One region of the Agathobaculum sp. Marseille-P7918 genome, then DNA from elsewhere that is predicted to be linked to it. Evidence: riboswitches for the same ligand, from Rfam matches in the RefSeq annotation. Region 1 holds a riboswitch; each other region holds the start of a gene.
What was found. A riboswitch is a leader RNA that binds a small molecule or an ion and turns the genes downstream of it on or off. The one in region 1 is predicted to bind thiamine pyrophosphate.
Positions count from the first base shown of each region.

Region 2: it holds a riboswitch for thiamine pyrophosphate, as region 1 does, so the genes downstream of both, thiD (bifunctional hydroxymethylpyrimidine kinase/phosphomethylpyrimidine kinase) here and thiS (sulfur carrier protein ThiS) in region 1, are expected to answer to the same signal.
Region 3: it holds a riboswitch for thiamine pyrophosphate, as region 1 does, so the genes downstream of both, thiC (phosphomethylpyrimidine synthase ThiC) here and thiS (sulfur carrier protein ThiS) in region 1, are expected to answer to the same signal.

Region 1 is NZ_CAXTXI010000004.1:135,723-146,398, reverse strand. It holds gene ACESSO_RS07615 (AEC family transporter) at 1-39, shown strand, start outside; gene ACESSO_RS07610 (PLP-dependent aminotransferase family protein) at 128-1,537, shown strand; gene dinB (DNA polymerase IV) at 1,543-2,772, opposite strand; TPP riboswitch at 2,861-2,963, shown strand; gene thiS (sulfur carrier protein ThiS) at 3,031-3,225, shown strand; gene thiF (sulfur carrier protein ThiS adenylyltransferase ThiF) at 3,230-3,865, shown strand; gene ACESSO_RS07590 (thiazole synthase) at 3,898-4,662, shown strand; gene thiH (2-iminoacetate synthase ThiH) at 4,891-6,081, shown strand; gene ACESSO_RS07580 (hypothetical protein) at 6,170-6,709, opposite strand; gene ACESSO_RS07575 (hypothetical protein) at 6,770-7,261, opposite strand; gene scfB (thioether cross-link-forming SCIFF peptide maturase) at 7,375-8,745, opposite strand; gene scfA (six-cysteine ranthipeptide SCIFF) at 8,828-8,971, opposite strand; gene ACESSO_RS07560 (TIGR04086 family membrane protein) at 8,985-9,398, opposite strand; gene yajC (preprotein translocase subunit YajC) at 9,460-9,792, opposite strand; gene sigK (RNA polymerase sporulation sigma factor SigK) at 9,942-10,640, shown strand.
Region 2 is NZ_CAXTXI010000001.1:69,296-79,971, reverse strand. It holds gene treP (PTS system trehalose-specific EIIBC component) at 12-1,973, opposite strand; gene ACESSO_RS00395 (GntR family transcriptional regulator) at 2,273-3,022, shown strand; gene ACESSO_RS00390 (peptidylprolyl isomerase) at 3,058-3,711, shown strand; gene ACESSO_RS00385 (LysR family transcriptional regulator) at 3,772-4,656, opposite strand; gene ACESSO_RS00380 (flavodoxin family protein) at 4,879-5,418, shown strand; gene ACESSO_RS00375 (carboxymuconolactone decarboxylase family protein) at 5,440-6,207, shown strand; TPP riboswitch at 6,233-6,336, shown strand; gene thiD (bifunctional hydroxymethylpyrimidine kinase/phosphomethylpyrimidine kinase) at 6,427-7,218, shown strand; gene thiW (energy coupling factor transporter S component ThiW) at 7,225-7,734, shown strand; gene thiM (hydroxyethylthiazole kinase) at 7,731-8,558, shown strand; gene tenA (thiaminase II) at 8,622-9,293, shown strand; gene ACESSO_RS00350 (ABC transporter ATP-binding protein) at 9,294-10,049, shown strand; gene ACESSO_RS00345 (ABC transporter permease) at 10,046-10,676, shown strand, end outside.
Region 3 is NZ_CAXTXI010000005.1:96,540-107,215, reverse strand. It holds gene ACESSO_RS08995 (hypothetical protein) at 1-563, shown strand, start outside; gene ACESSO_RS08990 (hypothetical protein) at 600-839, shown strand; gene ACESSO_RS08985 (D-alanyl-D-alanine carboxypeptidase family protein) at 829-2,322, shown strand; gene ACESSO_RS08980 (polysaccharide deacetylase family protein) at 2,459-4,270, opposite strand; gene ACESSO_RS08975 (DegV family protein) at 4,365-5,255, opposite strand; gene ACESSO_RS08970 (hypothetical protein) at 5,320-5,457, opposite strand; gene ACESSO_RS08965 (hypothetical protein) at 5,681-6,517, opposite strand; gene thiC (phosphomethylpyrimidine synthase ThiC) at 6,847-8,151, opposite strand; TPP riboswitch at 8,425-8,530, opposite strand; gene ACESSO_RS08955 (hypothetical protein) at 8,731-8,856, shown strand; gene ACESSO_RS08950 (hypothetical protein) at 9,154-9,888, shown strand; gene ACESSO_RS08945 (hypothetical protein) at 10,045-10,359, shown strand.

The DNA of each region.
Region 1 (10,676 bases):
GCTATCCTGTTTATCCTGCGCACGGCAGGTTTGATTTGACATTATCCCTCCATACTGGTATTGTAAAAACAGCAATGCCAGTTTGGAGGGATTTTTTCTTTCCGCAGGCGATACGGAGGAATCTGCTATGCTCACCTATCATCTTGACCCGCACAGCAAGACCCCGCTGTACGAACAGCTATACCGTGCGGTGCGCGCGGATATCATGTCGGGCGCACTGGCAGGCGGCGACCGGCTGCCCAGCAAGCGCCAGCTCGCCGCTAACCTGCATGTCAGCCAAATCACGGTGGAAACCGCCTACGGACAACTGCTGGCCGAAGGGTATCTCGCCTCTGCGCCGCGCCGCGGCTACTTCGTGCAGCCGCAGCTTGCCGTGCCCGCGCAGACGCAGGCGCCCCGTGTCGCGGTACAGCCATCCCCCGCGGAAGAGCAGCACTATCTTTACGACTTCCGCACCAATATTGTGGACAACGGCTGCTTTCCATTTTCCACATGGGCGCGGCTCAGCCGCAGCGTGCTGAGCGAATATTCCGACCGGCTGCTGCGCGCAACCGACCCCTGTGGTGCACCCGAACTGCGTGAGCAAATCGCGCGCTATTTATACGACTTCCGCGGCATTAACGTCTCGCCCGACAACATTCTGGTCGGCGCAGGCTCGGAATACCTGATGCAGCTGGTCATCCAGCTTTTGGGACGCGACCGCGTATATGGTCTGGAAAATCCGGGCTACCGCAAACTCTATCAGATTTTTGCCGCGGGCGGCGCAGCAGTACGTCCCCTGCCGCTGGACAAAAGCGGTCTGCGCGCGGACGCACTGACCGCGTCCGACGCATCGGTCGTGTACCTGACTCCCTCGCATCACTTCCCGCTCGGCACGGTCATGCCCGCCGCACGGCGGCTCGAGATTCTGCGCTGGGCGTCCGCTGCGCCCGACCGCTATATCATCGAGGACGACTACGACAGCGAATTCCGCTATGCCTCGCGTCCCATCCCCGCGCTGGGTGAGCTTGACCGCGCGGGGCGGGTCGTGTATGTGAACACCTTTGCCAAAAGTCTTGCGCCCGGCCTGCGCATCGGCTATCTGGTGCTGCCGGACGCGCTGATGGCGCGCTACCGCGAGCGGTTCTCACTCTACTCATCCACCGTGCCGAGCTTCGAGCAGCACACACTTGCGGCCTTTCTGCGCACCGGCGCCTTTGAGCGGCACATCAGCCGCAGCCGCAAGGTATATCAGGCGCGGCGCGACGCGCTGCTGGCGGCGCTTGCACGTGAACTGGCCGACCTGCCGCATGAGGTATCCCGCTCGGAGGCGGGCCTGCACCTGCTGCTGCACATGCGAAACGGCATGCTGGAACGTGAGCTGATGGAGCGGGCCGCGGCCGTCGGCGTGCGGGTGTACGGTCTGTCCGCTTATTACACCCCACCGGTTCAGCCGCCCAAGGCGACGCTGGTGCTCGGTTACGCCGGTATGACCGAGGCGCAAATCAACCAGGCCGCAGCACTGCTGCGTCAGGCGTGGACGAAAAAAGAGCCATGATAAAATCATGGCTCTTTTTCATCTTTTTTCCCGTTTTCCTTTGGTTTACGAACAGAATTTGCAAAAATGACCGACCGGTTCCCAAACCGCTGCCGCAATGCGTCCACGGTCTTATCCAGTTCGCGCTGCTTTTGCCGTGTCTGCGTCTGCTGCGGACTGTCAAACAGGGAAAGCTGTTCACAAGCCTGATTTTCCGACAGCAGGTTAGCCGCTGTGACCGACAGCAGCCGCACCGGCTTATCCATCGGCCAATGCGCGCGCAGCAGCGCAAGCGACGTCTCAAACAGCACGCGGGTGGAGTTGGTCGGCTGCGCCAGCGTCATCTGCCGCGAACGGTTGTGAAACTCCGGGTCGCGGATGCCAATCTGCACGGTCTGGCACACCATCCCGCGCGCCCGCAGACGGCGGCCGACGTTGTCGCATAGTGCGGTCAATCCCATGCGGCACGCCTCTTCGCCCAGCAGATTATGCGCAAAGGTCATGCCGTTGCCCACGCTCTTGACCTCGCGCTCGGCATAGAACGAGCGCACCGGCTCATCATCCTCGCCGCGGGCATAGCGCAGCAGCATATCCCCCTGCTTGCCGAAAATACCGTGCACAAATGCAGGCTCACACGCGGCTAAGTCACCAATCGTATGCACGCCCAGCCCGTCGAGCCGCGCGGCGGCGCGCTTGCCGACGTACAGCAGCGTATTAACCGGCAGCGGCCAGACGCGCTCCCGGAAGTTCTCCGGAGAAAAGACAGTCGTCGCATCCGGCTTTTTGTAGTCGCTTCCGAGCTTGGCAAACGCACGGTTGAACGACACGCCGACCGAAATCGTCAGCCCAATTTCCTCGCGCATACGGCGGCGCAGTTCGTTCGCAATCTGTTCGCCCGTGCCGAACAGGTGCATCGAACCGGTCACGTCGAGAAAGGATTCATCAATGCCGAATGGGTCGACCAAATCGGTATATTGCAGGTACAACTCGTTGCAGCGGCGCGAATACTTGACGTATTCCTCGCGGTGCGGCGGGACCAGCCGCAGGTCAGGACATTTGCGTTTTGCCTGCCAGATGGTTTCCGCCGTCTGCACACCGAACGCCTTGGCCTTTTCGTTTTTGGCAAGGATGATGCCGTGGCGGCTCTCCGGGTCGCCGCAGACCGCACTCGGCCCTTCCGCCAGCGTCGGGTCAAGCAGCGTCTCGACCGATGCGTAAAACGAATTGCAGTCACAGTGCAAAATCGTGCGCTCCACGGCGTCCCCCTCCCATCGAACATTTGTTTTCTTTTATTGTAGCAGAGAATTTGCGCCTTGACAACCACTTTTCACTGGTCTATACTGGATTTGCAAGCAAGGGTGCCGTGATGAGCGGCTGAGAGGGCGAGAGCCTAACCTTTTGAACCTGTTGGTTAGCACCATCGTAGGGAAGCTGTCGCATCGCAAAAACTCAATGCCCCGGTTTTACCGCATGGTGAAACCGGGGTATTTTTATTTCCTGAAAGAAGGGATTTTATGAAAATAAACGGCGAGGCGTGTACCTGTTCCGCGGGTATGACTGTGCTGTCTCTTTTGGAGCAGCGCGGAAACGACCCGCAGCGCGTCGCGGTCGAGCGCAACGGACAAATTGTGCCGCGCACACGCTTTTCACAAGAGACACTGCACGAGGACGATGTAATTGAAATTGTGCAGTTTGTCGGCGGAGGCTGAAAGCATGCATTTGACCAAAGAAGAACTGCACGCCGCGCTCGTCGAGCGGCACGGCGCGGACATCCAGCAAAAGCTCGACCACGCTTCAGTCGGCATCGCAGGACTGGGTGGACTTGGCTCCAACATTGCCGTGCATCTGGCGCGGCTGGGTGTGGGACGGCTGGTGCTGGTGGATTTCGACACGGTGGAAATCAGTAACCTCAACCGGCAGCACTACACGATGAAGGACATCGGCATCCCCAAAACGCTGGCGCTGCTCGAACAGCTGGAAGCCATCAACCCCTATCTGCAATACGAACCGCACACTGAACGCATCGTCCCGGCCAACGCCGCGCGCTTGTTTGCAGGCTGCGACGTTGTCTGCGAAGCATTCGACCGCGCTGACCAAAAAGCCATGCTGATTGAAACACTGCTGGAGCGTTTGCCGGACACGCCTATTGTTTCGGGCAGCGGCATGGCGGGCTGCGGTTCAGCAAACCTGATGCGCACCGAGCGCCGCTTCGGTCGGCTGTACGTCTGCGGCGACGGAACGAGCGACATTGCGGACGGTATTGGACTGATGGCGCCGCGTGTCGCCGTCTGCGCTGCGCAGCAAGCCACTATGGTGCTGCGTCTGCTGCTCGGACATACCGAACCTTAACACAACTTTTCACATAAAGGAGAAGAACAACCATGGAAGATAAGCTGATTCTGGGCGGACACGAATTCACCTCCCGCTTTATTCTAGGCTCAGGCAAATATTCGCTCGATTTAATCAACGCCGCCGTACACAATGCAGGCGCACAGATTATCACGCTCGCGCTGCGCCGCGCCAACGAAGGCGGCACGGCGAACATCCTCGATTATATCCCCAAGGGAGTCACTCTTCTGCCTAATACCTCGGGGGCACGCAACGCGGACGAGGCGGTGCGCATCGCGCGGCTCTCGCGTGAGGTTGGCTGCGGCGATTTTGTCAAAATCGAAATCATGCGCGACAGTAAATATCTGCTGCCCGACAATCAGGAAACCATCCGCGCGACCGAAATCCTCGCAAAAGAGGGCTTTGTCGTCATGCCGTACATGCATCCCGACCTGAACGTTGCGCGCGACTTGGTCAGCGCGGGTGCGGCCTGCGTGATGCCGCTCGGCGCACCCATCGGTACCAACAAGGGACTTGCCACGCGCGAGTTCATTCAAATTCTGATTGACGAAATCGACCTGCCGGTCATCGTGGATGCAGGCATCGGCCGGCCGTCGCAGGCGTGCGAAGCGATGGAAATGGGTGCGGCCGCCGTGATGGCAAACACTGCAATCGCCACGGCAGGCGATATTCCGGCGATGGCCGAGGCATTCAAAAAGGCAATCGAGGCCGGCCGCACGGCTTATTTGTCCGGTTTGGGCCGTGTGCGCGAGTGCGCCTCGGCATCCTCCCCGCTGACAGGCTTTTTGCGCGACTGAGGCACCTCCTCTGGGGTGGCAACCGCCCTTGCTGTTCTGATTCTGTAAAATGGGCGGCAAGCAAAAACCGGAACTCTGCTTTGCGCGCGCAGCGCGCCCTGAAGGGAAAGCGGTTGATTCACAAGAAGGGGAAAACCGCAGGTTGTCTCCTTCTTATGCGCCCGCCGCGCGCAGCGGCATTGCCCGCACCGCCTTGGGGGAAGCACAAACCAAGAAAGGATTATTGTCATGTATGAAAACAAATCGGAGGTTATCTCCGCAAAATATATCACCGCCGAGACCGACCACATGGCCTATCAGCCCGGCATGGACAACATCGGCTCGGAGATTCAAGACGAAGTCATCTCCCGCATGAACGCCTACGATGCGGATTCCTACACCGCCGCCGATGTACAGCGTGCCTTAAACCGCGATGTGCTCCAGCCCGAGGATTTCGCCGCGCTGCTCTCCCCTGCCGCCTTACCGTTTCTGGAACAGATGGCGCAGCGCGCACAGATGGAGACGCGCAAGCATTTCGGCAACTCGGTACAGATGTTCACCCCGCTGTACATCGCCAACTATTGCGAAAACTACTGTATCTATTGCGGCTTCAACTGCCACAACAAAATCCGCCGCGCTAAGCTCGACATGGATGAAATCGAGCAGGAGCTTCAGGCCATCGCCGCAACCGGATTGCAGGAAATCCTGCTGCTGACCGGCGAGAGCCGCACGATGTCGCCAGTGGAATACATCGGTGAGGCGGTCAAGCTCGCGCGCCAATACTTCCGCGTCATCGGCATCGAAATCTATCCACTCAACGTTGACGAATACGCTTATCTGCACGAGTGCGGCGTGGATTACGTCACCGTGTTCCAAGAGACCTATGATGCGGATAAGTACCAAACCCTGCATCTCGGCGGCCACAAGCGCATTTTCCCCTACCGCCTGAACGCGCAGGAGCGCGCTCTGATGGGCGGCATGCGCGGTGTGGGCTTTGCGGCACTGCTGGGCCTTTCCGACTTCCGCAAAGATGCCTTTGCTACCGGCCTGCACGCCTACCTCCTCCAGCGCAAATATCCGCACGCGGAGATTGCCTTCTCCTGCCCGCGTCTGCGTCCGATTATCAACAATGACAAAATCAATCCCAAGGACGTACACGAACCGCAGCTGCTGCAGGTCGTGTGTGCCTACCGCATCTTTATGCCGTTCGCGTCCATCACCATCTCGACACGCGAACGCGCGGGTTTCCGCGATAACATCATCGGCATCGCCGCAACCAAGATTTCGGCGGGCGTGGACGTCGGCATCGGCGGCCACTCGGGCGAGGACAAGGGCGACGAGCAGTTTGAAATTTCGGACGACCGCTCGGTCGACGAGGTCTATCAGGCCATTGAGGCCCACGGCTTACAGCCTGTCATGGCGGACTACCTGTATGTATGACAATCTCCCGGCAAGCGCGGCATTTCTCTCCCCGCAGCTTTGTCCCGCCGAATAAACAGGAGCCGGACGCAGATGCGTCCGGCTCTTGTCATATGTTCCACAGCAGCGCAAAGACCACGCGCAGCAGCGCACCCGCTGCCGCCAGCAATAAACACACCGCAAACGGTGCGCGGCAGGCGCGCAGCGAATACCGTCCCATTGCCTCCCCGCTCTGCCACACCATGGAGCAGGCGGCCAGCAGCGCTGGCACGCCCAGCATTGCGGGCAGCGCCGCCATGCCGAGGGACAGCAGCGCCCCTTCCTCCTGTCCCAGCCCGACCGCCATCGTCAGCGCCAGCACAAAGCCGCGGGCGGCTACCACAGCGGACAGGAACAGCGGTGCTGGCCGCAGCAGCGCACACAGCGGCGCAAGCATAATCCACAACAGCGCGCACAGCACGCTTTTGAGTGCCTGTCCCGGCAGCTGCGCCAGAAACGCTGTCAGCTCCACTGCGCTGTCCCCTTCGCTGGCACGCAGACCGGTCAGCCCGCCCGCTACCGCACCGCACAAAAACATCGCGCACAGAAACAGAAACGCGGGCGTGCGCACCAGATCATCAAAAAAACCGAGAATATGCTGTTTATTCATCCGTCTCCCCCTCGTGGAAGGTCATGATACAGCATATTCCCGGTTTGACCGTTTTAGAACTCAGCCCATTTCATTGATTCGCTCGCACATGGCGTTGACCAAATCACGGCACGGCTGATGCAGGAACAGGCGCGCCTTCTGGCTGATCTCATACGTGGCGTACAGCTTTCCGTTCTCGTCCCGATGCAGCACGGCGGCAATCAGCTCGGTTGCGGCTGCGATGCGATCGGCTACATAAGCCAAGTCGACCTTTTCGCTATCGCACACGGTAACAACCACACGCTTCTGCGAGCTGCTGGAGATCATAGCCAACTGGGTCGGCATTTCGCGCTTGGACGCTGTCACCAAAACGATTTCGCTTTTGATCACAGCGGAAAGGTCATCCTCACAGATGCGCACATCATAGCCCTCGGCCGCCTGACAGGCTACCTGATTTTTAGAGGACAGGAACAGGTTGCGCGCCGGAATTACCTCTTTTTCCAGAATGGCACGAACCAGATGGGGCAGATATTCCCCCTCACCCAGCACGGACACCAATACGTTCTGCGGCATATCATCATCTCCTTCACCGAGGGACATTGAAAAATACAGTAGTCATTATACGGCAGCTTTGCAGGTGTCCGCAACGACTTTTACGGTTTCTTGATACATTTTTGTCGCATTGACTAATCTGCGCAAATTTTCTCCGCCGCTTTCAGATAAATTGCACATTCCAATCGCTTGCGCTCCATCTCGCAACCGAGATCATACGAATCATTCATATCATGATTCATGTTGTAGTTTGCCGCCGAGCAGCCGCCTGAACAGTAGAACTTCGCCCAGCACTTCTGGCACTTCGGGCGGGTATAAATGTTCATGCCCGCAAACTTGGCCGCTATGTCCATGTCGAACGACTGGTCAAGCACGCTGCCCTGCTTGAATTCGTCTTTGCCGACAAACTGATGGCAGGGATAGATATCGCCGTCCGGCGTGACGGCCACATATTCATAGCCCGCGCCGCAGCCGCGCAGACGCTTGACCACGCACGGACCCTGATCCAAATCGACCATGAAGTGGAAAAACGAGAACGGCTTGCCCGCCTTTCTGCGCTCGAGCATAATCTCGGTCAGGCGGTCGTATTCTGCTTCAATTTTTGGCAGATCCGCTTCGGTTAAATCGTAGCCGCAGCCGCACTCCGCCGTTACCGGCTCAACCGACAGGCGGTCAAAGCCCGCGTCCGCAATGTGCACCACATCGTCGGCAAAATCCAGATTATGCGAAGTGAACGTGCCGCGCGCATAGTAATCCTTCTCCGGATCGCGCGCATCCACCAGCGCCTTGAACTTGGGCACGATAACATCGTAGCTCCCTGCGCCCGACACGGTCTTGCGGAACTCGTCGTTGACCCCGGGACGGCCGTCGAGCGACAGCACAACATTATCCATATTTTCGTTGATATAGGCGCGCTTGTCCTCATCGAGCAGCAAACCGTTGGTGGTGATGGTGAAGCGGAACTTTTTATCGAACTTCTCCTCCAAGCTGCGCGCATAATCCACCGTCTGCACAACCGTATCCCACGCCATGAGCGGCTCGCCGCCGAAGAAGTCCACCTCGATATTATGCCGCTTGCCTGAGCGCGCGATAACAAAATCTATCGCCTTTTTAGCAATTTCCGGCGGCATAATCTTGCGTCCCTGACCAAAGTCACCCGTGGATGCAAAGCAGTATTTGCAGCGCAGGTTGCAGTCATGCGCGACATGCAGGCACAGCGCCTTGACCGGTGCACCGACCGGAATATACTTGCTCACATCGATGTAATCATCCTGCGCGAACAGCTGGCCCGCCTTTTTCAGCTCTGCCAGCTCACTGTACGCCTCGCGCACTTCGTCCGCCGGATACTGCGAAAGCTCGTCCACAATCTGCTGCGGGCAGGTATCCGCCATATTCTCGTCAATCAGGCCGGACACCGCATAGCTGATATCATCCAGCACATGCACTGCGCCCGAATTGACGTCCAGCACAAAATTCAAACCGTTTTTTTGATAACGATGAATCATTTCTTTAATCTTCCTCCGATACGCAACAAACAAGGCGCGCCGCAACCGGCACGCCTTGCGATTGACTTCATAAAACCCGCGATTACTTCGCGTGCTCGCACTTCTGGTTTGCCACCGTGCAAGAGGTCTTGCACGCGGACTGGCAGGAAGTCTGGCACTCGCCGCAGCCGCCGTGTGCTGCAGTCTGCTTCAGGGTTGCAGAGGTCAGCGTAGATACATGCTTCATGGAAATTTCCCTCCTACTTTTTTAAATGACGATATTTGTTCCGTTTACGCATATTGGCGCCGGCAAAGCCGCCGAGCGCCGAAGCTGCCAGCGCACAAAGCAGGCTGACCGCCATACGCACAACATCCATCGGCTGGGCGAGCGGAATGATGCTCACCAACAGCAGAATCAGAAAAACCAGAATGCCGGCGCCCATCGCCCACAGGAATTTCCCTCCCGGAGCGCGCTTTGCCGAAATCAGTGCGGCGATTGCACAGCCCACTGCCAAAAAGATTAATGCGCATGGGGCGATTGCCTGTTCTGCCAATACTCGACGATGCACAAAAATCGCACCAATCAGCATCAGCAGCAAGGTTGTCAGCAGGCCGACCACTGCCGCCGGCAACAACACGCCGACGGGCGAAGGTCCTTCATTGGTTTTTCTCATAACTTACGCATCCTCCCGCCGAATGATTTTGCTTTATCCTATTCGGCAAGAAACCTGTTTATTACTTTGCGTTCTTATCCGCATCCTTGGGCGCCTCGACCGTTTCCGTCGCCGGAGCCTCCTTGCCGCGAATCGCCCAACGGTAAATCTTGAGCTTAGTACGATCGCTGGATGTTTCGATTACCAGCACATCATCCTTCACGCTGACAACACGGCCGATAAAACCGCCGATCGTGGAGATCTCATCGCCCACATCAATCGAATTGCGCATCTCGCGTTCGGCCTTATCGCGCTTACGCTGCGGACGGATCATCAGAAAATAGAACAAAACGATCAGGACAACAAGCGGCGCGAATTGACCAATCGCTGTCAGGTATTCCTGAGCACCTGGCATTGCTTACACCTCCTCGTGCATTTTTGCCATGAATACTACCATATTATAATGGATTCGTATGAAAATTACAAGCCCTATTTTCTGCGTCATAGGACAGCCATCGACATGCATAACGTAACGGTATCCTGAAAAAAGTGAGGTGCGTTTGCATGCTGTTTCCCGCCCTGTTTGCGCTGGGCGGCGCATTCTTTTTTCTCGTCCTGCGCGTGCAGGGCGCGGACGGGTCGTTCCCCAAGCCGCTGCCGCCGGACAAAGAAGCAGAGCTGCTGCGAAAAATGCAGCAGGAAGGAGACGAAAAAGCCCGCGAACAGCTGATTGAGCACAATCTGCGGCTGGTGGCGCATATTGTCAAGAAATACTACGCCTCCAGCGCCGAACAGGATGACCTGATTTCCATCGGCACCATCGGACTGATTAAAGCGGTCAGCACATTCCGCCCGGATAAGAGCATCCGTCTGGCAACCTATGCTTCCAAATGCATTCAAAACGAGTTGCTGATGCACTTCCGGCAAAAACGAAAAAATGCAGGAGAATTATCGCTATCCGACACGCTCGAAACCGACGGAGACGGCAATGCGCTGGCCTTGCAGGATATCATTTGCTGCGAGGACGACGGCCTTGCAGCGGTGGAAGAGCATGACCGCTATCTTGCCATGCATCGCGCGCTCGCCGCATCGCTCTCCCCGCGCGAAAGAGAAATCATACGGCTCCGGTATGGACTCGGCATGGCCGCACCGCTGCCGCAGCGCGAAATTGCCAAACGCTTCGGCATTTCACGGTCGTATGTATCGCGCATTGAAAAACGGGCACTGGAAAAACTGCGCGACGCGCTCCAAGAAAATGCATAACGATTCCAAGCGCATCCCGCGCGCGCTTTGTGCAGG
Region 2 (10,676 bases), on a different contig from region 1:
TTCCTCCTGTTTCAGGCAAGTTCGGCTGCAACCGTCTCGCCATGTTTGGCATCAATGCCTGTGTGGAATGTCATATTGGTGTGGCCCGCCGGTTCCGTGACGATGAATACTGTGGTCTTGGGATGACCGGCGGCTGCGATTTTGTTCGGGGAGAATGTAATGAGCTTGTCTCCTGCCTTGACCGTGTCGCCTTCGTGAACGAACAGGGTGAAACCGTCGCCTTTCATATCCACCGTATCCACGCCGATATGGATGAGCAGTTGAGTGCCGTCTGCCAGCGTAAGACCGCAGGCATGACGGCTGTCCTCCATGACAGCCGAAACAGTAGCATCAGCCGGAGCATAGATGGTATCGCTCGTCGGTTCAAAGGCCATGCCTTCACCCATGATGCCTTGGGAGAACACGTCATCCGACACTTCGGACAGCGGCAGGGCGTGACCGTCACAGATTGCCTTAAGTGTAATACAGGCACGAGAGTCCGGTGTTTTTACTGCTGCCGGTGCAGCGGCGGTTTCCGCTGTGGAAGCCACAGTCGGAGCGGATTCCATCACGCGATCCTCGCGCGACAGCTTGCGGCTGCCCACGATATAGGTCAGCACAAACGGCACGATGATTGCAGCGGCCATCGCCAGCAGGAAGTTAAGCCAGTATTCGGGGAAGATGGAGAGGATGCCCGGCAGACCGCCGACGCCGATGCTGATGGCAGTGACGCCTGTGCCGATTGAAATGACTGCGCCGCAGGCTGAACCGATCATGCCGCATACGAGCGGGAAACCATATTTTAGGTTGACGCCGAACAGCGCCGGCTCGGTAACGCCAAGATAGCAGGAGATACATGCCGGGATATTCACCTGTTGTGCGCGCTCATTGCGCTTTTGAAGGAAGGACATAGCAAGCACTGCTGAGCCTTGTGCAATATTAGACAGCGCAATCATTGGCCAAAGATTGGTGCCGCCGTAGGTGTTGACCAGTTGAGAGTCGATTGCATTGGTCATGTGGTGCAGGCCGGTCATGACGATTGGTGCATAGAACAGGCCGAAGAGTGCGGCAAAGACCAGTTTGAAGTTAGAAGCCAGACCCATGTTGACGATGTTTGCAATAAAATCGCCGATCTTCCAGCCGATTGGGCCGACGACCGTGTGTGCGATCAGCACAGCAGGCACCAGTGCACAGAATGGTACAACGACCATACTGACGACTTCAGGACAGATCTTTTTAAAGAACTTCTCTAAGTAGACCAGCACAAAACCTGCCATGATTGCGGCAACAACTTGTCCCTGATAGCCAATCATTTGAACCTGCGCGAAGCCAAAATCCCAAACCGGGATTTCGTTTACCGGAGTAGTCGCTACTGAGAAACCGTTCAAGAGTTGTGGAGAAATCAGCGTCAGGCCGAGCACAATACCAAGAATTTGGGTAGTGCCCATCTTCTTTGTGATCGACCAGGTGATGCCAACCGGAAGAAAGTGAAAGATTGCCTCACCAATCAGCCACAGAAAGCTGTACATACCCGCCCAGAACTGCGACACGTCAGCCAGCGACTGAGTGCGGCCGTTGAGCAAGTCTACCTCACCGATGATGTTGCGAAAGCCCAGCACAAGACCACCGCAGATGAGTGCTGGAATGATGGGAGCGAAGATTTCACCCAGCGCGCCCATGATGCGCTGGAGGGGATTCTGATTGGTTTTTGCTGCGCTCTTGACGGCATCTTTGCTTACGCCCTCGATACCGGCATACTTAGTAAATTCCTGATAAAAGTTTGCTACGTCATTGCCGATGATAACCTGATACTGTCCAGCCTGTGTGAATGTACCTTTGACGCTGGGGATTTTTTCGATTTCCTTTTCATCGGCTTTTTGGGGATCGACAAGTACAAAGCGCATGCGCGTCATGCAATGTGAAACTGCTTGAATATTTGTCTTTCCGCCGATCTTTTCGAGCAGCGTCTGGACGTCCTGCTGGTACTTTCCCATGAATCTTCCTCCTATTGATTTTCTTTCCGCAACTTGTTTAAACAAGTTATCTCTTGAGGATAGAATACCGCTTTATGAAACGGAAAACAAGTGGATTCTTTAACAAAAAAACTAAAACTTTTTTAGGTGTTCTGTCAAGTAAAATGGATAAAATGACGGTAAAGAATCATTAAATTCGTGCAAAAAGCTGATGTGAATATATGATGATGCGGTATTTTAATTTTTATGTCGGAAGGTTTTATTAATACGGGGTGTGTGTTATAATAAATAAATCAGTTTATTCTGCAGAGAGGTGCGTCATGCCGAAGGCAAAATATGAACAACTGTATCAGATTCTGAAAGAAAAAATCGAATCCGGTACATATCCGCCGCAGGAAATGCTGCCGAGCGAACATACGTTAATCGCTGAGCTGGGGTGCTCGCGCAACACGCTGCGCCGCGCCGTGAGCGAACTGGTGCGGGAAGGCTATGTGCAGACCATGCAAGGCAAGGGGATGCGCAATATCTTTGAGCCATCCCAGCAAACAACATTTACATTGGGTACGATTGAGACATTCGGCGAGTCTGCGGCACGCAACCAGAAGCGCGGAACAAGCAGAGTTCTGCTGTTTTTGCCGGTGACAGCGGATCGGCAGCTTGCTGATAAGACTGGCTTTGCGGAGGGGACGCCGCTGTTTTACATCCAGCGTTTGCATTATCTGAACGGAAAACCGCTGATTTTCAATCACAGTTATTTCCGGCAGAATGTGGCGAAGGGCCTGACACGGGAGATCGCAGAACAATCGATTTATCGTTATCTGGAAACCGAACTGCATATATCTATCATCAATAGTAAGCGCGTGGTGACAGTGGAAAGGGCAACATCGCTTGACCTCCAGTATTTGGATTTGGGAGACTGCAATTGCCTTGCCGTCGTCAGCAGCCAGACCTATAATAGCGACGGCGTGATGTTCGAGTATACGCAGTCGCGCCACCATCCAAACTTTTTCCGATTCCAGGACAATGCAGTGCGGCGTTCGTCCGCACAGGGTAAGCTGGAAGAAAAATAATGGAAAACCGAAAACACAGAAAAAGGAGTAACACAATGAGCAACAGGAAACGTTTTTGGGGCATTTGCGGTATCTTAGCAGCACTGGTTTTGAGCGGATGCAGTGGCGCAGGAGAGCAGAGCAATGCGGCCGATACGCAAAATGCCCAATCGGATACGGCGCAGAGTGAAATTCAAACCGAGGTTGAGAGCATCGGTACGCATCATGCGGAAATTAAGATTCAAGACATGGGCACGATCACAGTCGAGTTGGACGGTGACGCCGCGCCGATCACGGTGCAGAATTTTATGGATTTAGCGGAAAGCGGTTTTTATAACGGCCTGACCTTTCATCGGATCATTAACGGCTTTATGATGCAGGGCGGGGATCCGAACGGAGACGGAACGGGTGGATCTGATCAGACCATCAAGGGGGAGTTTGCTGAAAACGGCGTAAAAAATGATTTGTCGCATACGCGTGGCGCAATCTCGATGGCGCGCGCGCAGGATATGGACAGTGCTTCTTCACAGTTTTTTATTGTCCATCAAGACAGCACCTATCTGGATGGACAGTATGCTTGCTTCGGCTACGTGACCGACGGCATGGACATCGTCGACAAGATTTGCGAGAATACGCCGGTGGAAGATGGTAACGGTACAGTGCTGCCGGATAATCAGCCGGTGATCGAAAGCATTACTATCACCGATTAATAGAATGCAGAAAAACCGTCTCCCATGGGAGACGGTTTTTGCGTATTGGTGTAAGCGGATTCAAGAGATAGCAGCCCGAAGTTGTGCTAAAAAATATTCGGCAGCCTTAGATAGAGCTGCATAGCGTTTCCAGACCAGCGACATGCCCAAGGTGATGTCTGGCGTGAGGGGACGAAAGCAGAGACTGCTGTCGCCGCCGGTGTTGATGAGTTTATCCAGTGTCAACACATAGCCCATGTTTTCGTCGGCCATCAGAGAGGCATTGTACGCCAGATTGTAGGTTGCGCTGATTTGCAGTTCGGACAAGGGTTTTTGTATCCATTGCAGGAAATTCGGAAAGTGAATCATCTGACGGGATAAAATCAGCGGTTTGTCCCACAGATCCTCCGGCGCGATGCAGTCCTTTTGCGCAAGAGGGGCGTCTTTGCGCATCAAAACCCCCCAATGGTCCAGCATGGGCAGCGCTAGTTGTTCATATTTGGAGGAGTCAGTTGTGCCGAGCAGCAAACCAAAGTCGAAAAGCCCTTTGTCCAGTCGGTCAATCAGATCCTGCCCATCGCCGCTGACAACATGAAAATGCACATCCGGGTATTTTTGCTGAATTTGATGAGCCACTCGCGCAATGGCACGAAGCGAGTCTGTTTCGCCGGCGCCGATGAAGATATCACCAGCCATCCCGTGACCGGACTGCCGAATCTCGTTTTCGGTTTTCTGTACCAGGTCGATAATTTCCTGCGCACGCTTGCGAAACAGACGGCCTTCTTCGGTTAGTCCGATTTTATGATTCCGCTTGCCGCGCACCAGAAGCTGCTTGCCAAGCTCTTCCTCCAAATCCTTCAGCTGCCGTGAAATGGTAGGCTGTGTCAGATTCAAATATTCAGCGGCCGCCGAAATACTCTGTTCCTGCGTGACAGCTAAAAAATATTCCAAAACCCGAAGTTCCATGTTTCGCCTCGCTTTCCGACAAGAAATACAGATATGGATGCAAACAGTGTACCGATAATATGCATGCTTGTCAAGCATGAAATGGGGAAAAAGATAAGTATTTGCTATTGGATGATTTTCTTTTTATAATAAAAGGGAAAGGAATGCATGATGACCGGAAAGAAAGAGTGTGCCTGAAAATAGGAAGAATAAACGATAGGCGCATGACGGAGGAACAAAAAAATGGGTAAAAAAGTTTTGGTTGTGGCGACCAGCCCGCGGAGGAACGGAAATTCCAATCACCTTGCCGAGGCATTTGCGAAAGGCGCAGCGCAGGCAGGGCATCAGGTAGAAACAGTCTATTTATGCGAAAAAAACATCGGGTTCTGCCGGGGATGTTTGTTTTGTCAGAAAACCATGCGCTGTGTTATCCGCGATGATGCAGATACAATCGTACATCAAATGGGGGCAGCGGACGTATTGGTGTTTGCAACACCGATCTATTACTACGGCATGAGCGGCCAGATGAAAACTATGTTGGATCGGGCAAATCCGCTGTTTCCATCTGACTATGCCTTCCGTGATATTTATTTATTGACTGCGGCGGCAGAGGACGATCCGGAAACGCCGGAAGGTGCAGTGCATGGCTTACAGGGTTGGATTAGCTGCGTTGAAAAAGCACATCTGGCAGGCAGTGTGTTTGCCGGCGGTGTAACGAACGAAGGGGAAATCGAAGGCCATCCGGCGCTAAAAACTGCGTTTGAGATGGGAAGCAGAGTATAACAGGAAAGGATGCGTATTATTATGGCAGTCAAGCAGACGGCGGGACGGGATTCGTTGGGTGAATTTGCCCCGAAATTTGCCGAACTCAATGATGATGTGTTATTTGGGCAGGTGTGGAGTAGGGAGGATAAGCTCTCGCTGCGCGACCGCTCTTTGGTGACGGTAGTGTGTTTGATGGCACAGGGATTGGTGGATTCTTCGTTCCAGTATCATTTGACCACGGCAAAGCAGAACGGTATCACCCGTGCGGAAATTTCAGAAATTTTGACGCACGCAGCGTTTTATGCAGGATGGCCTAAGGCGTGGGCAGCGTTCCGGATGGCAAAAGAGGTTTGGATGGAAGAAGAGCAGGCAGCGGACGGCAAAGCCGCGCATCAGAATGAAATGGTGTTTCCCATCGGTCAGCCGAATGATGCGTATGCACAGTATTTTATCGGGCAGAGCTATCTGGCACCGGTATCGACCGAGCAGGTTGGAATCTTCAATGTGACCTTTGAACCGGGCTGCCGCAATAACTGGCATATCCATCACGCGGATAAGGGCGGCGGACAGATTCTTGTTTGTGTAGCCGGTAAGGGCTATTATCAGGAATGGGGCAAGCTTGCAGTAGAACTGCATCCGGGAGATACGGTCAATATTCCGGTGGGGGTGAAGCACTGGCACGGAGCTGCACCGGATAGCTGGTTCTCCCATCTGGCAGTGGAGGTACCGGGTGAAAACGGCAGTAACGAATGGCTGGAAGCGGTGGATGACACGGCATATGCAGCCGCATGCAGACAGAACGCTTGACAAATGTTCCAACAAGTGCTAACTTAATATAAAGCAAGGGAGCTTCCGTAGGAGGCTGAGAGGAGGTTTTGACCTCGACCTTACCTGATTTGGATAATGCCAACGTAGGGATGCTGGTACAAGCTGGAACCGCACGCAGGTGCGGGCATTTTCGGACGCGAAAGGACATCCTGATCGGGATGTCCTTTTTTCATGCAGAAATGACAGGAGGAAACGGGAATGAAGAAAGTACTTACCATTGCAGGCTCGGACTGCTCGGGCGGTGCGGGCGTGCAGGCGGATTTAAAAACGATGGCAGCGCACGGTATATTTGGTATGAGTGTCATTGTGTCAGTTGTGGCGGAAAACACCGCTCGTGTGATTGACATTCAGGACATCAGCCCTAAGATGATCGAGGAACAGATTGATGCGGTGTTTGAAGATATTGTGCCGGACGCAGTTAAAATTGGAATGCTGTCCTCGCCCGCGTGCATGAAAGCGGTTGCGGGCAAGCTCGCGCAGTACAAGCCGCAGCATGTGGTCATTGACCCGGTGATGTTTGCCAAAAACGGTGACGCGCTCATGGACCCTGCTTCAGTCGGCACACTGATTGAGACAGTGCTGCCGTTTGCAGATATTCTGACGCCCAATATTCCCGAGGCGCAGTATATTGCGGATATGCATATCACAACGCCTGCGGATATGGAGGAGGCGGCGCGCCGCATCCATGCGAAGGGCTGCCGCAACGTACTGGTCAAGGGCGGAAAGAACATGGCGGGTGCGGTAGACGTGCTGTATGACGGCACAGACTTTCACCGCTATGAAATCGTGCAGCTGGATACCACCAGCACGCACGGCACGGGCTGCACACTGTCCTCGGCGATTGCATCCAATCTTGCACTCGGGTATTCCATACCGGAGGCAGTGGAAAGAGCAAAGGCATACGTGACCGATGCCATTCGCCATGCGCCCGGCTTTGGAACCGGCTGCGGGCCGCTGAATCATTTTTGCCGCATTTTCTCGGAGGAGTGAGTTGCTATGCAAACAAAATCTGTTCGTAAACTGACGATTGCGGGCTTTCTGGTGGCGGTGGTCGTAGTTGGCAGCCTATTTTCCATTCCTGTTCTGGGCGCGAAGTGCTCGCCTGTACAGCACATGGTTAATGTGCTGGGAGCGGTCCTGCTCGGACCGTGGTATGCTGTTGGCATGGCGTTTGCCGCCTCGCTCATCCGCAATCTGCTGGGACTTGGCAGCCTGCTGGCGTTTCCTGGCTCGATGATTGGCGCATTGCTGTGCGGCGTTGCATATAAACTACTGCCCAAGCTGCCAGTTGCGTATGTCGGTGAAGTGTTCGGTACGGGTGTTCTGGGCGGCATCGCGTCTTATCCGATTGCGGCGGTGCTGATGAATAACAAGGCTGCGGCGCTCTTTACCTTTGTACCGTCTTTTCTGGTATCGACCGCAGTGGGGGCTGCGATTTCTGTTTTGGTTTTGGCGGCACTCAAGCGCACGCAGGTATTTGGCGAACTGGAGGGTGCGCTGCGGTGACGGAAAGCCTGAAACAGATCGTATTGCATACACAGTCGCTCCGTCCGATGGTGCATTCGATTACCAATAATGTGACGATTAACGATTGTGCAAATATCATCCTTGCGGCGGGCGGCACGGCCATCATGGCGCAGGATGAGCGTGAGGTTGAGGAAATTACCGCACACGCCGACGCACTAGTGCTGAACATGGGCGCGCTGCGCGCGCAGGAAGCCATGCTGCTAGCTGCACGTACATCCAAACGGCTGGGACATCCGGTTGTGCTGGATCCGGTCGCGGCAGGAGCAAGCCGTCTGCGCAGTGAAATGTGTGGCCGTTTGCTGGCTGAAGGGCTGGTGTCGGTCATTCGCGGCAATGCATCCGAGATTCGCTCGCTTGCAGCGGGACAGGAGAACGCCGCAGGCGTGGAAGTCGATGCACTCGACCGCGTAACCGAGCAAAATCTTGCCGAATCTGCTGCATGGCTGCGTCAGTTCAGCCAGCAGACCGGCGCAGTCGTCATGCTGACCGGCGTGATTGACCTGATAACCGATGGACAACGTACCGCGGTGCTGCGGGGCGGCAGTGAGCTGATGGGCCGGATTACCGGTGCCGGCTGCATGCTCACGTCGCTGACCGCACTGTATTGCGGAGCGAATCCAAATATACCTTTTGAGGCCGCTGTTGCGGCGGCGGAGGTGATGAATCATTGCGGAGAACAAGCGCAGATGCGCGTGCGTAAAGAGATGGAGGGCACCGCTTCCTTTCGCACACGCCTGATCGACGCAGTCAGTCTGCTGACGGCGGATGATTTGGCAAACGCATATCAAATTCAACTGATTTAAGAAAAACAACAAGCGCTGCCGGCAATCTGCCGTCAGTCCAAGTCATTCATTGGGGGTACCACCTTGAAAAAAAACCAAACAACCGAGAGACTGCTTGACGCGTCCCGGGAAATATGGGCGGGTTATCTGAACCATCCCTTTGTCCGGGGCATTGCAGACGGCAGCCTTGCTGTAAACAAATTCCGTTTCTATCTGTTGCAGGACTACCTGTATCTGTTCGATTACGCTAAAGTATTCGCGCAGGGTGTGGTTAAGTCCCGCGAGCCTGAAATTATGCGCACTTACGCATCTTATGTGGCCAGTATTTTAAACGGCGAAATGGAAATCCATCGCGGTTATATGGCGCGGCTGGGCATCACTGAGGCGCAGGCAGAGTCCGTTAAGCCCTCGCTGAGCAACCAGTCCTACACCGCTTATATGCGTGCAGTCGCGGCTGAGGAGGGCCCGGCGGAAATTATGGCGGCGGTGCTGTCATGCGCGATTAGCTATGAGTACATCGCAAAGTGGATTGTCAAAAATTATCCGGATGCAGAAAACCATGATTTCTATGGAGAGTGGGTGCGCGGCTACGCCAGTGAAAGCTACGCTGCGGAAAATCACCGTCTGATTGCGCTGATGGAGCGTCTGAGTGGGGATTATACCGAAGAACAGCTTCAGCGGTTGACCGACATTTTTGTCGCTTGCTCACGTTATGAGGCAATGTTCTGGGATATGGCATGGAACGAGGCGATGTAAATGCTCGAGTTTCAAAACGTTGTATTCCAATATGACAGCGAGGATTTCAACATCATCGACGGCTTGTCGTTTCATATTATACCGGGCGAGTTTGTGTCGGTTATCGGCCCGTCGGGCTGTGGCAAGTCCACAATCTTTCGGCTGACCAATCAGCTTTTATACAAAAAATCGGGCGAGATTCTGGTAGGCGGGGAGAAGATTGATGGGCGGCGCGGCTACTGCGGCTACATGCCGCAGCGTGATCTGCTGTTCCCATGGCGTTCGGTACGCGATAACCTATGCCTGCCCATGGAGATTCGCGGCGGTATCAGCCGCGCAGAAATGGTGCAGCGTGCAGATGAGACATTGGCGCATGTCGGTCTGTCCGGCTGGGGCGATAAGCGGCCGGATGAGTTATCGGGTGGTATGCGGCAGCGTGCGGCTTTTGCACGTACTCTGCTGACTGGTTCCGAGCTTTTGCTGCTGGACGAGCCGTTTTCTGCACTGGATTTCCTGACACGTATTGCTATGCAGGAGTGGTTGCTTGACCAATGGGAGAGCGATCACAAAACCGTGTTGTTCATTACGCATGACGTGGAGGAGGCAATTTTTCTGTCCAGCCGCGTGCTGGTAGTAGAGGAAACACCAATCCACCGTCTGGTGTCGTTTGATGTGCCTGCGCCGTATCCGCGCACCCGTGCATGCTTGACAGAGCCTAAAATGCTTGCGCTGCGCGAGCAGCTGATCGCTCTGCTGCGGCGGGAGGTGGCGGTATGAAAAAGAATGCCAATCTGCCCGCGCTGCTGTTCCTGTTTGCGTTGCTTGTCGTTTGGCAAGCGGGTGCAATGGGCATGAATGCGGCCTATATTTTGCCATCGCCGACGCAGATTCTGGTGCGCATGTGGGAGCTGCGCGGTCCGCTGCTGACCGCTCATCTGCCTGCCACTTTGCTTTGCACGGGCATTGGTCTTGCAATTTCGATTGTGTTGGGTCTGCTGCTGGCCGTATGGATGGACGCCAGCCCGGTCGCAGAGAAAATGCTTTATCCACTGATTGTTGCTTCGCAGACTATCCCGACGACGGCACTCGCGCCGCTCTTTGTCCTTTGGTTTGGCTACACAATCTGGAGCAAGGTGCTGGTTACTGTGCTGATTACATTTTTTCCGATTGCCATTACGGTGTTTGACGGCTTCCGATCGGCCAGCACGGATATGATCGACATGCTCAAAACCTTTGGCGCGGGCAAACGAGAGATTTTTCTCAAGCTCAAACTGCCCGCTGCGCTGCCGTATTTCTTTTCGGCCATTAAAATGGCGATTCCGCTGTCTATCATTGGCGCAGCGATCGGCGAGTGGCTGGGCGCACAGGCAGGATTGGGCTATTTTAGCCGTCGCATGATGACGC
Region 3 (10,676 bases), on a different contig from region 1:
CACAGGCCACCGCTGAAGGTGCAGCACCATACACACCGGACACTACGCCGCACCAGAGCTTTTCCTCCGTTTTTTGCGCTGCGGTACAGCAGGCAGCTGCCACCGCCTTGACCGTCACCGCCTTTCTGACTGTCTTTTGTGTGCTGCTACAGCTGGTTCAGCCAATTTTGTCGCATCTTCCTTACGGCAATGCACTCTCCGGCATGCTGGAGCTGACCTCCGGTCTGGATGCACTCCGCGCATTGCCGTTTCCTGACGGCGTGAAGCTGACACTCGTCTCCTTCCTGCTGGGCTTCGGCGGACTGGCCGTACAGTTTCAGGCGCGTGCAGTGGCTGAACCTGCCGGCCTGCCCATGGACAACTTTGCGGCCAATAAACTGCTGCACGGCGCCATGGCAGCCGCTCTGACTGCACTGCTGACACGCATTTCTCCTACCGCACTTCCGGCGTTCGCGCCGGTGGATAATGCACTGCAGCAACGTCACTACCCAGTTTTCTTCCTGATATTGCTTTTAATGTTGTTTACAATTTGGTCTGGAAAAAAAGCGAAAAATAAGATATAATGGGTCACAGAACATTGGATTGGAGTGATCTGACGCATGAAGCTGAAAAAGCTGCTGCGCAAAAATATTGAACCACGCTGTACTTATTGCTCTCACGGCACACCGCTGGCTGATGGTCAGCGTATTGCCTGCCGTCGACGCGGCGTGGTAGACGGCACGGATCACTGCCGTGCGTTCCGATACGACCCCCTGCGCCGTGTGCCGCCCAAGCCTGCGGCTCTGCGCGGCCATTTCACCGACGCTGACTTCTCACTGGGGGATACCAATGAAAAATAATATACTGCGAAACCGACTCACAGCATTTGTCCTGTGCTTTATCTTATTGTTCGCTGCCGCTCCTCTGCCGCAGGCCTTTGCTGCGCCTGAGGATGAGGACACGGTTTCCGATACCACAGATACTGGCAGTGATACCGAAAGCACGGACACAGAAAACACGGATAGCACCAGCCAAGCGGATAACGCAAACATCATTGCCGCCGCGCCCGGCGCGCCCACGCTTAACGCTGAAGCAGCACTGCTCATCAGCCCGGACTCCGGCATGGTACTGTACGAAAAAAATGCGGACGAGCGTCGTTACCCGGCCTCTACCACAAAAATCATGACGGCACTGCTCACGCTTGAAAACGTGACCGACCTCAATGAGACAGTCACCGCCGAAGCCTCTGACTTTGAAAATGTCACCGCAGACAGCTCAAACGCAGGCATCAAACAAGGCGAGCAAGTTACAGTCAAGGATCTTCTATATGCGCTTATGCTGCCCTCGGCTAATGAGGCGGCTTACATGCTTGCCCGACATGTCGGCGGGACCTATGAAAATTTCGTCAATATGATGAACGAACGCGCTGCTGAACTTGGCTGCACAGGCACCCACTTTTCCAATCCCTGCGGCCTGCACGAGGATGACCACTACTCCACCGCACGCGACCTGTACAAGATTGGCTATGAGGCCATGAAAGATGAAACCTTTGCCAACATTGTGAACACCGTGCAGTATAAAATGTCCAAGACCAACATGCACGAAGAACGCATCATCTACACGACCAACATGCTGATTTTCAGTTCGTATGCCCCCTACGCTTATCCGTATTGTCAGGGCATCAAAACCGGCCATACCTCGCAGGCAGGTAACTGTTTCGTCGGCTATGCAGAGTATGGCGACGCCAAGCTGTATTCCGTTGTCATGGGCTGTGATGACCATTCGACCGAATATCCCGAAATTGCAGCCAGCTTCACCGATACTTCCGCCTTATGCAAATGGGGCTTTGAAAACTTCATCTCCAAAACGCTTGTCAAACAAGGCGATACCATCAAACAGATTAAAGTGGATCTATCCACCGATACGGACAAGCTGGTGCTGACGGCAAAAAATGATCTGGTTGCTCTTGTACCCAAGAATTTGGATATCGAGGCGCTCACGCAAGACCCTGTCATCACCGCACCGGAAAGCGTAGATGCTCCCATCAAAGCAGGCGATGTGATTGGCAGCGTCACCTATTCCTACAACGGTATGGACTACGGCACAGTCGAGCTGGTGGCGCTCAGCGATGTGGAAAGGAGCCCCGTACTCTATTACGCCGATAAACTGAGCAACTTCTTCCAAAGCACTGTATTTAAGGTCATCTTGATTGTGCTGGCCGTATTTGTCGTATTATATATTCTGTTCAATCTGACTTTTGGCGGTATGCGCCGCCGCAAACAGCGCAAGAACCTGCGCTCACGGTATGAAAACACCAATTATCAGCGCAGACGTCGCAGATAATGTATCACTTCAATCAACACCATAAAAAACAGGCAGATGTCAAAGCATCTGCCTGTTTTTTATGCAAATAAAGCTACCAGCACGGCATGATGCCGTACTGGTAGCTGAAATTGATTTTGATTTAACTACTTTGCAATCAGGTAAATTCCGTCGGCGCATATGTGCCGTCCGCAATCTGCTGCGCAACCTTGTCGGTCAAACCGTTATACACAACACCCGGCTCCAGCGTAATACCCTTGACCGCCGCAAGCTCGGAAACCGTAACAAACGCATAGGTTTTATCCGTGCGTTTTTGCAGGTCGTCAATGGCTGACAATGCACCCTCCACCGAGGTCGGATACAGGTCGTGCATCAGAACCACCGATCCATCCGCCGCATTCACAATAGCATCGTGTACGCTCTGCTTATTGCGGTTTTTCCAATCCTGCGTATCTACATTCCAGTTGATAATCGGCAGACCCAGTTCCTTGGCAACCGCCTTAACATCGCTGTTGACGCCGCCGCCAACGGGACGCAATACCGTGGGGGGCTGTCCCGCCTTCTCTTTGATGGTACTCGTTGCGGATGAGATCTCCTTCTGAATGCCATCCTTATTCAACCCAGTCAGATGCTGCATCGGATGCGTCATCGTGTGGTTGCCCAGCTCATGTCCTTCGGACACCAGCCGCGGCAGAGTGCTGCTGAACATATTGACACGGTCACCGACCATAAAGAATGTCGCATGCGCGCCGCGTTCCTTCAGTCCATCCAGCAAATATGCCGTCAGTCCATTCGGATAGCCATTGATTGCACCGGTCGGTCCATCGTCGAACGTCAACGCAATATACACGTCTGCATCCGGCACGTTCACATTGACCGCTTGTGTCAGTCCGCTCGTCTGACCGGACAGATAAGCCTTCTGGCTGTCAAAGCCATCCAGCGAGGTAACGGCAAAAGCAAACGAACCATCATCCAATGCTGTATACTCTTTGCCAATCACTGCGGCAAACAACGGCGCGGATACGTAAAACCGTCCGCTGTCTCCATCCGTAAAGGCGCTGATATCATCGCCGCGCACACGATCCCCGTTTACCTTGGTTTTACCGTTCTCGTGCACCGTCGATTGAATGCCGTTATACTCTACTGTCCATTCACTATCCCCATCGGAGGAGACCGTTCCGCCCAGTGTGGTGATCGCTGCGCTGAGCGGCACATATTGCAGTCCATCCCGCTCTACCACAGCTGCACTGCGGGACTCGCCCTCTTCCTTCATCTGCCGGACCTCGCCTTGATACTGCAGCTTATCCGAATCCGTGCGCATGAGCACACTGTCGGATGCAAGCTGCGCCTCGGACGGTCCAAGCTCGGACAGTGCTTCATCCGCAATCTTTCCCAGTTTTTCATCATCCAACGTCTTTTTCGATTGCGAAACCACAACCAAATCGCCCATATCTGCGCCCAACTCGCCTACCTGCCAGGAGAACAACTGGCAGATATCGCGCACCGGCACATAGACTGTCCCGTCTTTCATCACAGGCGCAGTCGACATGGTTTTTGTTTCTTCATTCAACTGCGCGGTTTTACTGTTCACCTGTATGCGCAGTGTATTCTTCTGCTCTATAAGAACAGAGGTTTTGTTGCTTTCCTCCCAGGACAACTCGAGTCCCAGATTCTCACACAACGATTTTACCGACACAAAAACGTTTCCATTGCTGTCCCGATATGGCGCTGCATTGCCCAGATCGACTATTTTGCCATCTGTAAATGCACGCGCATTGTCGACTTGGTATACCAGCTGATTCCGATCCCCACCAAAAATCGCACTGGATACTCCTTTCACAATGTGAAACGCAACCGGAACCGCAACAATTACCACCAGAATCAGTGCGATCAGCACACCATAGTGGCTGTTACGGCGACGGTGTCTGTGGCGCCGGTAAGTCGTCCGGTACGCCGATTGATATGTCATTTTCCGTTCATTCCTTCCTACCTAATATTGATTATATATGTTCTCTATTGGTTTATTATAGCATTAAAACCGGAATACAAAAGTTACAGTACCGTTAATTTTCTCTGCCTGCGGCAGAAAGTGCATCGGTCAGCATCTGCACACCAACGCCCAGCAGATGCGGCCCTACATACGCCCCCAACGTGCAATCGATTTCCCCCTCCATCAAATGCAGGTAATCGGGCAGGCTTTTCTGCGCCATCTCTCGTATCTCCTTGAGTTCTGCCGGTGCATCCCCGTGCGCCACTGCTAAATTGAACGGTACGCCGCGCGGCACCAGCGCTGTTGCCAACTGCACCATCTTCTGCATCGCAGCCTTACGTCCGCGAATTTTGGCAACGCTGGTCAACTCCCCATCTGGCGCAAAGGAAATAATGGGTTTGATTTGCAAAAGCGTTCCCGCTACAGCCGCAATTTTTCCGATGCGTCCGCCCTTTCGCAAATATTCCAACGTATCCACACAGAAAAACACATGCGTATCCCGCATCAACGCAGGTATGGCACGCAGCAGTTCGCTCCAAGACCATCCCTCTTCGATCCAGCGCGCCGCTTGTAGTACCGTCATTCCAATACCCAGAGAACCGCTCAGCGTATCAAATGCCGCAACCTCAAGCCCGACAGTCTGTTCTCCGATCAAACGCACCAAATTACCGGTACCGCTCAGACCACCGGACAGGTTAATCGCCAACACCTTGGTATATCCCGCCTGCTTGATACGTGCATATGCCTGTTCTACCATATCCCCGCCCGGCAGCGTCGTTTTGGGAATTTCCTGCGGCAGTCTGCGATAGACCTCGGTCGGAGTAATATCCACACCATCCGCATATTCACCGTCCGAGAAAATCAGTTTGAGCGGAACAACATAGATATCATACCGACGTACCAATGTCTGCGGAATATCCGCACAAGAATCCGTCAGCAGCGCAATTTTTTGTTTATTTATCATTTCCTTCACCTTTTACAAATCTTCCCCCGCGCTCCAGTTAATCAAATGCGGCGAGGGCTTGGGTTCATTTTGCCCGGGCGGCGCTACTTTCACACCAAAAAAAATCATACCATTGTCCACATGCATCACATTGCCATGCAGTCGCTTGAGTTTCATCCATAATATAAATTTCATTTCCACATTCGCAGGTTAAAATTGTCATGCCGTGTCCCTTCTCCTTGTATGCTGCGCCTTTTTATCCGGTCGATGCTTATGGAATACGTATAGTATAGCATACCTCGCACGGGAAGTCGAACCTATTTATTCCCATTTCAGAATCAATCCGCGTTTTTTCAGCATATTTATTCAAAAAAACAGCACAAGACCCAGCCGATTGAACAGCCGGGTCTTGTAGCGGGCAGACAAACACATCAAGCGACATGCTTTCAGCTCGGTATGCTGCCGTTTCTGGTCACGGTTGCGGAAATATTGCTGTACAAAAAACCTTTCGCCGTACTGACCACTTGCAGTGTTGCCGGAACAGAAGAAACCGCAAACGGTACAGTAAACGCCAGATTTACGACATCGTTGGGGTTGGTAAAATTGTGTTGTGCCGCAGCCCCCGGTAAACCTGTACCATTGAGCTGGGCAACCGTACTGAGATTGAGCGGGAAACTGACGCTTTTCGCAGGTGCAAAACCACCATTGAATGCAAGGTTATAAACACCCGGCTGACTGATGGTAAAGCTTGGGCTGTTGGCTGCATGACTGATGGCTGTGCCATAGGACAGCGCATTCCGGTCAAACAGCAGCGGCGTTTGTCCGGTACCGGATTGCGGCGGTGTGGAGTAGGCAGACAATAACTGTACATCCGTACCGGTGCCAGCCGGGCCTGTGGCTCCTGTCGGACCGCTCGGGCCGGTCGCTCCGCTTGGACCCGTCGGGCCAGTCGGACCGCTCGGGCCAGTTGCTCCGCTTGGACCCGTCGGGCCAGTTGCTCCGGTCGGGCCGGTCGGGCCAGTCGGGCCGGTTGCTCCACTCGGGCCAGTCGGACCAGTCGCTCCGCTCGAACCAGTCGGACCGGTGGGGCCTGTCGCTCCACTCGGGCCGGTCGGACCGGTGGGGCCTGTCGCTCCACTCGGGCCGGTCGGACCGGTTGGGCCGCTCGGGCCAGTCGGGCCGGTTGCTCCGCTCGGGCCAGTCGGGCCAGTCGCTCCGCTTGGACCCGTCGGGCCGGTCGGGGCGATGTTAAAAGGAAAGCACTCTACTGATCGGGTATTCATATTACCAAAAGAAGGTAGTAGCCTATGTCAATAAGTCCTCGATTATATGCTATCATGTTAAGCAAACAGAAAAATGAAAAAGAATCTCAATATAGACGGGCATATTCGACACTATCTCAATTTCAGAGTAATCAATATGGATAGTACCTTTTACGCTGAGGGAATCAAGATATAGAAGGATTGAAACATCAACCAGCGTGTGACGAGTCTTGCGCCAACAACGCCGATAAGCAATAAATCGTCAAAACCTTTTTTACTGCTTCTTTGACAGCGAACACGGTATCTGTAGCATCTTTTTCGTAAAGGAGTACAATGGTTTATACAGCCATTTAAAGAATATCAATATACTCGCCGTTCAGCGCCTTATTCATGCTTCTGATTGCGCAGAATTTGCCGCACATAGAACAGCTATCCTCGTGCTCCGGGGCACGGCTATCACGTATTGCCTTTGCGGTTTCCGGGTCGATGGAGCATTCCCATTGCTTTTCCCAATCAAAGGTACGACGTGCATCTGCCATGGCATCGTCAATATCTCTTGCGTGCGGAATTTTCTTGGCAATATCCGCTGCATGAGCCGCAATGCGAGAAGCAATGATGCCCTGCTTCACATCGTCCACATTTGGCAAAGCTAAGTGTTCGGCAGGAGTCACATAGCAAAGAAAAGCGGCACCGGAAGCGGCGGCAATTGCACCGCCGATGGCAGAGGTAATATGGTCATATCCGGGCGCAATGTCGGTAACAATAGGGCCGAGCACATAAAAAGGCGCACCCATGCAAATGGTCTGCTGCATCTTCATATTGGCTTCAATCTGATCCATTGGCATATGCCCAGGACCTTCAACCATTACCTGCACATCCTTTTCCCATGCACGTTTGGTCAGTTCCCCAAGGCGAACCAGTTCCTCAATCTGACAAACGTCACTTCCGTCGGCAAGACAACCGGGGCGGCAAGCATCACCGAGTGAAATCGTCACATCATACTCACGGCAGATCTCCAGAATTTCATCATAGTATTCGTAGAAGGGATTTTCCTCACCGGTCATACTCATCCACGCAAAGACCAAGGAGCCGCCACGGGAAACGATATTCATTTTTCTCTTGTGTTTACGAATCTGCTCAATGGTTTTACGGGTAATTCCGCAATGGAGCGTAACAAAGTCAACACCGTCTTCTGCGTGAAGCTTTACCACATCGATAAAATCCCTTGCTGTAAGGGTTGCAAGGTCTCGCTGATAGTGGATTACACTGTCATATACAGGAACCGTACCAATCATAGCGGGGCATTCCGCTGTCAGCTTTCTGCGGAAAGGCTGTGTATTGCCGTGGGAGGACAGGTCCATGATTGCTTCTGCACCCATATTGACCGCCGACATAACCTTTTCCATCTCAATATTATAGTCCTTGCAGTCACGGGATACGCCCAAGTTTACATTAATCTTGGTGCGCAGCATCGAGCCTACACCATTAGGATTGATGCAGGTGTGAAGTTTGTTGGCACAGATGACAGCCTTTCCTTTGGCGACAAGTTCACGAATTTCTTCTTCTGTACGGTATTCCTTTTTCGCAACTGCTTTCATTTCGGGGGTGATGATGCCGCGTCTTGCGGCATCCATTTGTGTTGTGTAGTTTCTCATAATTTATTTTCCTTTTAAGGAGATATTTATTTTGAAAATCTAAAAAAAATTCGGATCAAAAGCATACCACATCGGCTCAGAACCTTTTCCACAGATGCCGCGCCTGCATTTACGAGGTCACAGCAACATTGAGCGTTGGCATGGATATATTTCCGGCTACATCGAAAAGCTCACCATTGATTTTTACCATTATTCACACCTCCCAAAATGCAATAAAAAAAACGGAAACCACCTTTATTGGTAGCTTCCGTAAAACACTGCTGTTATTCCCGATATAGCTATATCAGGCATCCCTACGTTGGCATTATCCAAATCAGGTTCTCGGTCGAAGGTTATACCTTCCTCTCAGCCTGTAACACAAGCTCCCTTAGTATTCAATTTACAAAAGAAAAGAGCATCCTATTACGGATACCCCCGAAAATCAAGCTGTGATTCCTACAATGGCATTATCCGTATCAGGTATAGGAGTCAAAGATTATACCTTCCTCTCAGCTTATTGCATAAGCCTTAAGCCTTTTATACTATACACCCAACTTCAACTTTTCACAAGAGAGTTTTGAAAGAATTTGAAAAGTGTTCATGAAAAGCATTGCTTTTGAACTGTCCGAATTTCTCCGGCAAACCATGCGGCGGGCTGCCATCTGTCCGGTTGATCATCTGGCGGCGACCAATGATGAACTGCTGGCCACCATCGGCACCCCCTGAAACTGCTTTGAAAATGGTGCATGCGGTGCATTTCTTGTCCAGACAAAGAAATAGTTGGCATACCACCATGTATTTGCTATAATATCCTTAAAATGTAATTCAGTAAGGGTGACAAACGCTATGGTATCTGCCATCCTTAAACAAGCAAGCGGACCTATGACTATGTAGCTCCGAGTTTTGTCATGCCCTTAATAATGGTTAATTGGCGTTCCTTTTTTAGCAGCGCATTTTTTGGTCAACTTTCCTACCTTTGCACAACTCGTCCAGAGATGGGAAAAGAACGAGGAGGATCAAGCAATGGAGCACCCCAAATATTCCCCTACTTCTGTTCTGAAAATTGTATTAGGAGTCGTCTTTGGTGCATGGCTGATGATGAGCGCCCCCACGGGCTGGATTTATGACCTAGGATCCGGGACGGGAACGGAACAAGGGCAGACACCGGATCAATCTGTCTCTGTCGTACATACTCAGGCAGATGTGGAGGACTTCTTCTTTCAAAGTACTCCAGCCACGGTGTCCAAAGAGAGCCTGATCCGGTGTCCCCTATTGCGTCTGCGGGATTCAGAGTATGCGGGAGAGCACACCCACCACAACAGCGGGGTAAAGAAGACGGCTATCATTTCCGAATATATCCCCGTGGCCTATCCCACTGGCCTGGCAAGGCGTTTCCTGCTGAGATTCTTGGCATCTGGCTCATATAATGGTTACTATCTGGCTCCACTGGAGGACGGCACCTATGTCTGCATCTACTTTGACGATTATCTCATGCTCCGCCCCGGCGAGGAGCTGCCCACGGGCTATGTGCGGTATGCCACAACAGAGGAAAAGACCATGCTCCACCAAATGGCGAATGATTACGAGGTAGATCCGGTGTATGTACTGGATATGTACCGCCACGGCAAGGTCAACTGGATGCTGGACTTCGTGATTCGTGCTGGCATTGGGATTCTCCTACTGGTGATCGGCTCTGCCATCGCAAAGAGGATTAAGAGGGCCATTCGGTACAAAGTGAAGGAAAGCGCGGAGCCATAAAACAGGCACTTCTGACCACTTTGTCCAGAAGTGTAAAAAGACAAGGTATAGCACAACAAATTTTGCTTTATTTTGTCCAAACAGATAGAAGGATACCATCAGTTTTCTCTGATGATACCTAAATAGACTATTACCTTAATACAAGGAGGAAGATCGATGATATTAAAGACATGGGAACTGCGAGAAAATGAGAAACTTTTGGAAGAGGCGGCTGCGTCTTACATTACAAAACGCATGATTGTTATGCCGAAGCCCAATCCGGGCAAGCTACATATCACCAATCAACGAGTAGTGTTTACTGACGCTTTAACCCTCTTCTTTGACTACCCGCTGGATCAGGTCGTTTCTTTTTCTAAGGGGATGGGTAACCTTACCCTGATGACAACAGATGGAAAAAAACACAAACTGACAGGAATGTTCATTAAAAAGCTTTCGCGTGCGTTAGAGGAAGCCGGAGTAAAGAACGCGTAATTACCGAGGGTTGCCCTTTTAATTGGGCTGATTAAGTAACCAAAGTACAAAATCAAATCGGCTAAAGGCCCTGCCCGTCCCGATGGGGGAAACCGTGACGAGGCAGGTAAGCTTACGCGCGCAAATGGGCATTTCCCGTATTCGCGGCGGTTTTGAAAGAGTTTCAAGACCGCCGCCTCTTTTTTTAGGAGCTGGCGGCAGTAAGGAAGAACGCTGTATCCCCGTCCATCGTCCGTCCCCGTTCCCGGCCAAAAAAGCCATGTCGCTGAATGGGGACACCCCGGTGATAGCTACAAAAGATAATGGTATCGAATACT